Regions from separate parts of the Streptomyces sp. NPDC048269 genome, predicted to be linked through region 1. Evidence: riboswitches for the same ligand, from Rfam matches in the RefSeq annotation. Region 1 holds a riboswitch; the other holds the start of a gene.

Region 1 (5,310 bases):
CATCGGGTTGGCGCCGGCGGCCACGTTGCGCAGGCCCTCGCGGACGAGCGCCTGGGCCAGCACGGTGGCGGTGGTCGTACCGTCGCCGGCGACGTCGTCCGTCTTCTTGGCGACTTCCTTGACCAGCTCGGCGCCGATCTTCTCGTACGGGTCCTCGAGCTCGATCTCCTTGGCGATGGAGACACCATCGTTGGTGATCGTGGGCGCGCCCCACTTCTTCTCAAGGACGACGTTGCGACCCTTGGGGCCAAGGGTGACCTTGACGGCGTCGGCGAGCTGGTTCATCCCACGCTCGAGACCGCGCCGGGCCTCCTCGTCGAACGCAATGATCTTGGCCATCTGAAGTGGTCCTCCCGGACAGCGGTGGATTGCTCCCGGACCGCGCCCGCGCCCGCGACGGACGGCCTGCGTGCCCGGCGGTTCCTTCCCGCCGGACCCTGCGGGCCTCACCGACCCGGTCCTCGTTTTGGTAGCACTCTCACCTGGAGAGTGCTAACGCCAATGATTAGCACTCGACCCCCACGAGTGCAAGCGGCTTGGGGGAACGCCGCCGCGAACAGCCCCCGCGAACGCACGAGGGGCCCACACCCCGTGTCCAGGATGTGGGCCCCTCTTACGTACGCGTGGGCGGTCGATCGCGCCGGGACTAGCCGAGTGCGAGCTTGACCATGTCCGCCTGCGGACCCTTCTGGCCCTGCGAGATCTCGAACTCGACCCGCTGACCCTCTTCAAGGGTGCGGTACCCGTCCATCTGGATGGCGCTGTAGTGGACGAACACATCCGCACCACCGTCGACCGCGATGAAGCCGTAGCCCTTCTCCGCGTTGAACCACTTGACGGTGCCCTGAGCCATGCCTAACTCCCCTATTACTGGCCCTTGCGCAGGAACGCACTTCGCGCTCCCGGGTCAGAACTTGCGTCGGAACGCGTCGACCGAGGCTGAATGTATCTGCGTCGGTGCTGTCTGCAACAGGTCAATCCGACGAGAAATCTGGTCACCCAGAAACATTGAAATAGAGTGAAAATTTGGCATAGTCCAGGGCAACTCGGGCCCGACATATCTCGCCAAAGCCCCATACCGCGCTTGCACATTGACCCGATGTCGACCCTCACGCGGCCCGTTCATATGCGGCGGGCAAGTCCAGCGGAGGGGACTTCCCCAACTCTACCGCGCCCAATCAAGCAGAATTGCCCCCTCCGCTTTTAGCGGAGGGGGCAATTACGTTTATCGCGCGTCAGCAGCCGCCGGCCACGGCGGGAATGATCGAGACACCGGCGCCGTCCGGCGTCGCCGCCTCCAGCCCTCCCTCGAAGCGCACGTCGTCGTCGTTGACGTAGACGTTCACGAAGCGGCGCAGCTTGCCCTGGTCGTCCAGGACACGGGCAGCGATGCCCGGGTGGCTCTTCTCCAGCGACTCGATGACCTCGGCCAGGGTCGCGCCCTCGGCGGGGACCTCGGCCTGACCGCCGGTGTAGGTGCGCAGGATGGTGGGGATGCGGACGTTGACGCTCATGGCGCTACTGCCTTTCCGGTGTGCAGGGGGAGGGAAGGGGGTGTCCGGCGGATCAGGGCCCGGCCCTGATCCGCCGGACAGACCTCCTAGGCCAGGCCGGCGGCGCGGAACGCGTCCAGGCTCGGGCGGATGGTGGCGGTCTGGCCGCTGTCCGCGGCCACCGCCTCCAGGGTCTTGAGGCCGTCACCGGTGTTCAGGACGACGGTGGTCAGCGCCGGGTCGAGCTGCCCGTTCTCGATGAGCTTCTTCGTGACGCCGACGGTCACGCCGCCCGCGGTCTCGGCGAAGATGCCCTCGGTCTGCGCGAGGATCTTGATGGCCTCGACGACCTGCTCGTCGTTGACGTCCTCCACGAAGCCACCGGTGCGCCGCGCGATGTCCAGGACGTACGGGCCGTCCGCCGGGTTGCCGATGGCGAGGGACTTGGCGATGGTGTTCGGCTTCTGCGGGCGGACCACGTCGTGGCCGGCCTTGAAGGCGGTGGACACCGGGGAGCAGCCCTCGGCCTGGGCGCCGAAGATCTTGTACGGCTTGTCCTCGACGAGGCCGAGCTTGATCAGCTCCTGCAGACCCTTGTCGATCTTCGTGAGCTGCGAGCCGGACGCGATCGGGATGACGATCTGGTCGGGCAGCTGCCAGCCGAGCTGCTCGCAGATCTCGTACGCCAGGGTCTTGGAGCCCTCGCCGTAGTACGGGCGCAGGTTGACGTTGACGAAGCCCCAGCCCTCGCCCAGCGGGTCGCCGATGAGCTCGGAGCAGAAGCGGTTCACGTCGTCGTAGTTGCCCTCGATGCCGACCAGGTCGCCACCGTAGACACCGGCCATGACGACCTTGCCCTGCTCCAGGTCGTGAGGGATGAACACGCAGGAGCGGAAACCGGCCCGGGCGGCCGCGGCGCCGACGGCGCCGGCCAGGTTGCCGGTGGAGGAGCAGGACAGGGTGGTGAAGCCGAAGGCGCGGGCGGCCTCGACGGCGATCGCGACGACGCGGTCCTTGAAGGAGTGCGTCGGGTTGCCGGAGTCGTCCTTGACGTAGAGCTTGCCGGTGACGCCGAGTTCCTTGGCCAGGTTCTGCGCGTCCACGAGCTTGGTGAAGCCCGGGTTCAGGCTCGGCTTGGACGCCACGTCCGAGGGGACGGGCAGCAGCGGCGCGTACCGCCAGATGTTGTTCGGGCCGGCCTCGATCGCGGCGCGCAGGGCCTCGGGGTCGCCGGTCGGGAGGTCGTAGGCGACTTCCAGAGGTCCGAAGCACTCGACGCACGCGAAGATGGGTCCGAGCTCGAAGCGGGTAGCGCACTCGCGACAGGAAAGGCCGGTGGCAGGTCCGAGGTCGACGGTTCCGGCAGAGGTGGCAACAGTCTGTGCAGCCATGATGGCGAGGCCCTTTCTCCTCATCTTCCCCATGGCGCACTTCGCCATGAGACGGAATTGGCACCTTCCCTAGCCGGGGACCTCGCGGGGGTGCGTGAAAACGCATCGCGAGAACCGACTGGAGGGTTGCCGGGGCTTCAACGGGCCGTGTCCCTCTGCCCCTCTGGATGAGCGGTATGGCACCGGGCCGCGCGCTCTACGGCGCGTCCGGGCGTTTGTGCGCGAGGACCCCCGGCATGCGGTGGTCCTCTGCGTTGTTCAAGACTGTAACCGAAGGGGCGGATGGTTGAGACAGCCGTCCGAACCGCGAGATGGATCACAAATCGGTCCAAACGAGTGACGATGCAGGGAGTGCCGAAGGTGCTGGAAGAGGTGGAGCGCTGGCTGGCAGACCGCTCCTGGTCCGCCGCCGACCGACCGCTCGACCAGCTGCTGGACCGGAAACGGGCGGCTGGGACCACGGTCAGCGTGGTGCTGCCCGCGCTCGACGAGGAGGCGACGGTCGGCGCGATCGTCGAGGTGATCCGCCGCGAGCTGATCGAGGGACTGCCGTGCCCCCTCGTGGACGAACTGGTGGTGATCGACTCGGGCTCCAGCGACCGGACGGCGGAGGTGGCGGCGAAGGCCGGCGCCCGCGTCGTGCACCGCGACGAGATCCTGCCGCGGATCCCGGCGGTGCCCGGCAAGGGCGAGGTGTTGTGGCGCTCCCTGCTGGCCACCGGCGGGGACATCGTCTGCTTCGTCGACGCCGACCTCCGGGACTTCTCGGCCGACTTCGTCTCCGGGATCGTGGGTCCGCTGCTGACCGAACCGGACGTGCAGTTCGTCAAGGCGATGTACGACCGCCCGCTGGGCGACGCCCCCGGCCAGGGCGGCCGGGTCACGGAGCTGGTGGCGCGCCCGCTGCTCAACCTGCACTGGCCGCAGCTGGCCGGCTTCGTCCAGCCGCTGGGCGGCGAGTACGCCGTGCGCCGCTCCCTGCTGGAGCGGCTGCCGTTCCCCGTCGGGTACGGCGTCGAGCTGGGTCTGCTGGTGGACGCCCTGCACACGGTCGGACTGGACGCGCTGGCCCAGGTGGACGTGGGCGTACGGGTCCACCGCCACCAGGACGGGCAGGCCCTGGGCCGGATGGCCGCGGCGATATACCGGACCGCGCAGCTGCGGCTCTCGCGCGGGCATCTCGTACGGCCGGAGCTGACGCAGTTCGAGCGGGGGCCGGACGGGTTCGTGCCGCGGACGTACGCGGTGGACACGGAGGAGCGGCCGCCGATGCTGGGCGTCAAGGAGTACGCGTTGCGCAGCGTGGCGTGAGGGATCGTACGGTTTGAGCGGGCGCGGGCCGGGCTAGGTTGGCCGCATGGCTTCTCAGGTACTCGTTGCAGCGAACCGCGGCCCGCTCTCGTACGCCCTCTCCGCCGACGGCACCCTCAGTACCCGGCGCGGCGGGGGCGGTCTCGTCTCCGGACTCTCCGCGGCCCTGGCGGAGCAGCCGGACGCGGTGTGGATCTGCGCGGCCCTGTCGGAGGCGGACCGGGAGGCGGTCCGGCGGGGCGTGACGGAACCCGGCGTCCGGATGCTGGACATCGATCCCACGGTGTACGACGACGCGTACAACGGCATCGCGAACTCGGTGCTGTGGTTCACCCACCACCACCTGTACGACATCCCGCGCACGCCGGTCTTCGACGCGGAGTTCCGCCGGCAGTGGGGGTCGTACGTCGCCTACAACCAGGCCTTCGCGGCGGCGCTTGCGGAGGAGGCGGCGGAGGGTGCCTGCGTCCTGGTGCAGGACTACCACCTGGCGCTGGTGCCGGGGCAGTTGCGGGAGCTGCGGCCGGACCTGCGGATCGGGCACTTCACGCACACGCCGTGGGCCGCGCGGCAGTTCATGGACATGCTCCCGGACGACGTCCGCCGGGAGTTGGTGTGGGGGATGCTGGGGGCGGACCGGCTGGGCTTCCACACCTACAGCTGGGCGCTCGCCTTCATCACCAGCGCGCAGTTCGAGGACGAGAGCGGCGTGGCGCGGACCCACCTGCCGAGCGGGGAGGACCCGCTGCGCGGGGTGAAGCACATCAAGCCCGGCGGCGAGGCCCGGTTCACGCACGTGACCAAGTACCCGCTCGGGGTCGACGCGGACGAGCTGCGGGCGCTGGCGCACCGGCCGGAGGTGGACGACAAGCTGGCGGCGCTGCGGGCGGAGGTCGGTGACCTGAAGACGATCGTCCGGGTGGACCGGACGGAGCTGTCGAAGAACATCCTGCGCGGGCTCCTCGCCTACCGGGAGTTGCTGACCACGCACCCCGAATGGCGCGGCCGGGTGGTGCACCTGGCGTCCGCGTACCCGTCGCGGCAGGACCTGGCGGTCTACCGGGCGTACACGGAGTCGGTGCGTGAGCTGGCGGCCGAGATCAACGCGGAGTTCG
Region 2 (5,310 bases), on a different contig from region 1:
TCATCCCGCTGCTGCTCTTCCCGCTGGTGCTGGGCGCGATCGCCGTCTGGCCGTTCATCGAGTCCTGGGTCACCGGGGACAAGCGCGAGCACCACATCCTGGACCGCCCGCGCAACGTCCCGACCCGTACGGCTTTCGGTGTCGCCTGGATCGCGGAGTACATCGTGCTCCTGATCGGCGGTGGAAACGACATGTTCGCGCAGTACTTCCACCTCTCGATCAACTCGATCACCTGGTTCGTCCGGATCGGCTTCTTCGTCGTCCCGGTCCTCGCCTTCATCGTCACCAAGCGGATCTGCCTCGGCCTCCAGCGCCGGGACCGGGACAAGGTGCTGCACGGTCGCGAGACCGGCATCATCAAGCGCCTGCCGCACGGTGAGTTCGTCGAGGTCCACGAGCCGCTCTCGCAGGACAAGCTGCACACGCTCACCTCGTACGTCACGTACGAGCCGGTCGAGATCGGCCCGACGGTCGACGAGAACGGTGTCGAGCGCAAGGTGAAGCTCGGCGAGAAGCTGCGCGCGAAGCTCAGCAAGGGCTTCTACGCCGAGGGCAACCAGATTCCGAAGCCCACGGTGGAGGAGTACAAGGAGATCCAGAGCGGCCACGGCCACCACTGATCCCGCTTGATCGCATGAGGGACTGATTTCGGTCAGTCCTGGTGTCGCCACGGCGAGAGCCCCGTCCAGTGTCTGGGACGGGGCTCTTTGCCGTCTCCGTGGCTGGATAGGCTGAAGCCCTTCCCATTCGACGATGGAACCCCAGACGAGCAGCAGGAGCGGACCATGAACGTTGTGACCCCGGCAGGCGGCGACAGCGTGGCGGCCCGTGGCTGGCCGGGCGTTCTCGAGGCCCTGCTGACCGGCCAGGACCTGAGTGCCGATGACACCGCCTGGGCCATGGACAAGATCATGCGCGGGGAGGCCACCGACGCCCAGATCGCCGGCTTCACGGTCGCGCTGCGGGCCAAGGGGGAGACGGTCGCGGAGATCAACGGCCTCGTACGGTCCATGTACGAGCACGCCAACCTGATCGAGGTCTCGGGCCGGACCGTGGACATCGTCGGCACCGGCGGCGACGGGGCCAAGACGGTGAACATCTCGACCATGTCGGCGATCGTGGTCGCCGGTACCGGCGCCAAGGTCGTCAAGCACGGCAACCGGGCCGCGTCCTCCGCGAGCGGGGCCTCGGACGTCCTGGAGAAGCTCGGCGTCAACCTCGACCTCACGCCCGCGCGGGTCGTCGAGGTCGCCGAGGAGGCCGGCATCACCTTCTGCTTCGCGGTCAAGTTCCACCCGGCGCTGCGGCACGTGGCGGGGGCGCGCAAGGAACTGGGCATCAGGACCACCTTCAACGTCCTCGGCCCGCTGACCAACCCGGCGAAGGTACGGTCCCAGGCGACGGGCGTGGCCGACGCCAGGATGGCCCCGATCGTGGCGGGCGTGCTCGCCGAGCGGGGCTCCTCCGCGCTGGTCTTCCGGGGCGACGACGGCATGGACGAGCTGACCACGACCGCGACCTCGCGGGTGTGGTGGGTCCGGGACGGCAAGGTCTCGGAGCAGGCCTTCGACCCGAGGGACGTCGGCATCGCCCTGGTCGACGTGTCGGAGCTGCGCGGCGCGGACGCCTCGTACAACGCCGACGTCGCCCGCCGCCTCCTCTCCGGCGAGACGGGCCCGGTCCGCGACGCGGTGCTGCTGAACTCGGCGGCGGCCCTGGTCGCGCTGGACCCGGGCACGGGGACCCTGGAGGAGCAGCTCGCCGCGGGCATCACCCGCGCGGCGGAGTCGATCGACTCGGGCGCGGCCCGGGCCGCGCTGGAGCGGTGGGTGACGGCCAGCAACGCGTAACGCGCCTGATTCCGATTGATCGTTTCCGGCCAAGACCCCGGTCCGCCATTCGGACCGGGGTCTTGCGCACGGGGGATCATGTGGCAGGATGCTGGACAGGTCACGAGTGACAGCGTTTAGGCCCCGGCTTGCTGTCCGGCAACCCTCCTTCCGTGGCGGGGTGCCCCGGGTGATGACCAGGCCGTAGGCAGAAAGGTCTACGGCAAGCGCGGATCCCTCGACACCAGGGGTCCTGGTCTCTCGAGGAGCGTTTTCCGTGAGCAAGCGAATGCGATAGGGCGACTCCGCCCCTTCTTCAACCCTCGGATCAGGGTCACTTCCGTGTACCCGTCTTCGGTCCGAGGACTTCCCGTACCCCGGCCGGCCGCCGAGCCGTACCCGCGTCGCGTACGGGCACACCGAAGCCATTCACCCCTGCCTGCCGGGAGATTCCGCCGTGTCCGCATCCCTGAACGCCGCCGCCGCCACCGCTGCAACCGCAACCGCAACCGCCACCGCCACCGCCGTCGACCCCGCCTGTGCCGAGCCGCTGCCGGTCCTCGGCCGGGACGTCACCGTCCCGCTCGTCACCGGTGGCGAGGTCACCTACGCGGCCCTCGACTACGCGGCCAGCGCGCCTGCGCTCCAGCGGGTCTGGGACGACGTGGCCGCGTACGCCCCGTACTACGGCAGCGTGCACCGCGGCGCCGGCTACCTCTCGCAGCTCTCCACCGACCTCTTCGAGCAGAGCCGCGTCACGGTCGCGGAGTTCCTCGACTGCCGCCCCTCCGACCAGGTGATCTTCACCCGGTCCACCACCGACTCCCTGAACCTGCTCGCCGCCGTGCTTCCGGCCGACTGCCAGGTCTTCGTCTTCGAGACCGAGCACCATGCCTCGCTGCTGCCCTGGACGAACGCGCGCGTCACCTACCTCAACGCCGCCCGCACCCCGGACGCGGCCGTCGCCACCCTGGAGCGGGCACTGGCCGACCGCGACCCGTACGGCCCGGCCCTGGTCTGCGTCACCGGCGCCTCCAACGTCACCGGCGAGCTGTGGCCGGTGAAGGAGCTCGCGGCGGCCGCGCACGCCCACGGCGCGCGGATCGTCCTGGACGCCGCCCAGCTCGCGCCGCACCACCCGGTCTCCGTGCAGGACCTGGACGTGGACTGGGTCGCCTTCTCCGGGCACAAGCTCTACGCCCCCTTCGGCTCGGGCGTCCTCGCCGGCCGGGCGGACTGGCTGCAGGAGGCCGAGCCGTACCTCGCGGGCGGCGGCGCCTCCCGGAAGGTGGCCCGGCGCGAGGACGGCGGAGTGGACGTCGAGTGGCACACCACCGCCGCCCGCCACGAGGCCGGCTCCCCGAACGTCATCGGCGTCTACTCCATCGCCTCCGCCTGCAAGGCCCTGACCGAGGCCGGCTTCGACGGCCTCGTGGCCCGGGAGCGCCACCTCATCGCCAAGGTCCGCGAGGGCCTGGCCGATGTCCCGGCGGTCCGCGTCCTGTCCCTCTTCGGGGACGACGCGCCGCGCGTCGGCGTCATCTCCTTCGTGGTGGACGGCTGGAACAGCTCCCACTTCGCGGCGGCGCTCTCCGCCGAGTACGGGATCGGCGTGCGCGACGGCCTCTTCTGCGCCCACCCGCTGGTCCGCACCCTGCTGGGCAGCGAGCCCCAGGCCCAGGGTGAATGCGGAGCCCCGGAAGCCGCCCCGGGCGAGCGCTCCCTCAACGCCATCCGCGTCAGCTTCGGCGCGGGAACCCCCGACGAGCACGTCGAACGGTTCGTCCGCGCCGTGAAGGAGCTCGTCGCGGACGGCGCGAAGTGGCAGTACCGCACGGAGGAAGGCCGCTGCGTCCCCGCCGTCTGAGGGTTGCTGTTCGCCTCAAACGCCGACGGGCTGGGGTGGTGCCCCCGGGCGGGACCGGAGCGGGGCTGGGGGGAGCGGGGGCGCGCAGGGGCGTCCCCGCAGGACGAGCGCGCAACCGAAGCTGAACGCCGTGACAAGGCTTGGTGCGCGAGCCGAGGAGACGTCCCGGAGGGACCCCGCGGACCGGGCCGAAGGTCAAGACCCCGCCCGGGGGGGCGAACCCCGCCCCGCCGGCGCTTGAGGCGCACCGGAGCCAGGGCCGCGCAGCGGAGGGGGCAGGGGCGAAGCCCGGGTCGTACCCGCAGGCCACGCCGGAGGTGCTACGCGTCGAGGCCGATCGCGAAGGCGGCCTCGAGGTCGTGCTGGGAGTACGTGCGGAACGCCACGTGGGTGTCCGTGGCCTCGACGCCCGGGATCTTGCTGATGCGGCCCGGGATGATGTCCGCCAGGTTCTCGTGGCGGGCCACGCGGACGAGCGCGATCAGGTCGTACGTCCCCGTGACGGAGTAGACCTCGCTGACGCTGTCCAGCGCGGCGATGGACTCGGCGATCTCGGGGATGCGGTCCACGCTGGTCTTGATGAGCACGATCGCGGTGATCACGGCTGGCTGTCTCCCTCGGTGGCCGTCGCTGGTCGCCTCACTCTAGTCGTACGCCGGTAGCGCGCCCACGCGTACAGGAAGCCGACCGAGAAGCCCACCAGATGGGCCAGATAGGCGACCCCCGGCCCGCTGCCCGCCCGGTGCGCCGCCACCCCCTGGAGCGCGAACCAGAACAGCAGCACGATCCACGCCGGGAACCGCAGCGGCAGGAAGAACAGGAAGGGGAACAGGCTCGTCACCCTGGCCCGCGGCAGCAGGTACAGGAAGGCACCCAGCACCGCCGAGATGGCCCCCGACGCCCCGACCAGCGTCTGCGAGGACCCCGCGTTGGCCGCCGCGTACGCCGCCAGGGCCACGTACCCCGTACAGACGTAGAAGAGGAGGAACGCCGGGCGGCCCATCCGCTCCTCCGTCATCGCGCCGAAGACGTGGAGGAAGAGCATGTTCCCCAGCAGGTGCAGCCAACTGCCGTGCACGAACAGTGCGGTCAGCGGGGTCAGCCAGGCCCGCGGGGTGCCCGTGAAGAACTCGTCCGGGACCACGCCCCAGCGCCGGAAGTAGTCCGTCCCGGCGGCCAGCAGCCCGTCGCCCGTCCCGTAGACCGGGTTCAGCCCCGAGGCCGGGCTCAGTACGAACACCACCGCGCAGCCCGCGATCAGCGCATGGGTGACCACCGGTCCCCGGGCGGCCTCGCGAACGGCCTGCCACCTTACGATCATGTGACAGAGCATGACGCAACCAGGCCCACCTGAAGCGGTGGCAGGCCGTAGGGTTACGAGCTGCGGTCTGCCCGAACGGCGCAGACGGCTCAGCAGACGGCTTTAATTGAATCAGCTACAACACCTACGAAGGAGTGAGCGGCCTGATGACGGTTCCCCTGCCGACCGACACCACCCGGTGGCGCTGCACCCTGTGCGGCAACCTCACGCGTTTCGACGTCACCCGCTCGTCGAAGGTCGTCGAGTACGTCCACCTGGACCTCGCCGGGGAGCCGAAGGTCGAGGAGCGCGAG

Evidence for each region. Region 1 has a riboswitch for S-adenosylmethionine ahead of thrC (threonine synthase). Riboswitches for the same ligand answer to the same signal wherever they lie in the genome.
Region 2: it holds a riboswitch for S-adenosylmethionine, as region 1 does, so the genes downstream of both, AB0D48_RS03880 (aminotransferase class V-fold PLP-dependent enzyme) here and thrC (threonine synthase) in region 1, are expected to answer to the same signal.

What each region holds. Positions count from the first base shown of each region.
Region 1 is NZ_JBEZLW010000011.1:117,644-122,953, forward strand. It holds gene groL (chaperonin GroEL) at 1-339, opposite strand, end outside; gene AB0D48_RS15405 (cold-shock protein) at 647-853, opposite strand; gene AB0D48_RS15410 (MoaD/ThiS family protein) at 1,236-1,514, opposite strand; gene thrC (threonine synthase) at 1,601-2,884, opposite strand; SAM riboswitch class I at 2,902-3,058, opposite strand; gene AB0D48_RS15420 (glucosyl-3-phosphoglycerate synthase) at 3,245-4,195, shown strand; gene AB0D48_RS15425 (trehalose-6-phosphate synthase) at 4,242-5,310, shown strand, end outside.
Region 2 is NZ_JBEZLW010000002.1:376,031-381,340, reverse strand. It holds gene AB0D48_RS03890 (cytochrome bc complex cytochrome b subunit) at 1-620, shown strand, start outside; gene trpD (anthranilate phosphoribosyltransferase) at 786-1,850, shown strand; SAM riboswitch class IV at 1,949-2,065, shown strand; gene AB0D48_RS03880 (aminotransferase class V-fold PLP-dependent enzyme) at 2,380-3,696, shown strand; gene AB0D48_RS03875 (Lrp/AsnC ligand binding domain-containing protein) at 4,017-4,298, opposite strand; gene AB0D48_RS03870 (rhomboid family intramembrane serine protease) at 4,295-5,029, opposite strand; gene AB0D48_RS03865 (hypothetical protein) at 5,164-5,310, shown strand, end outside.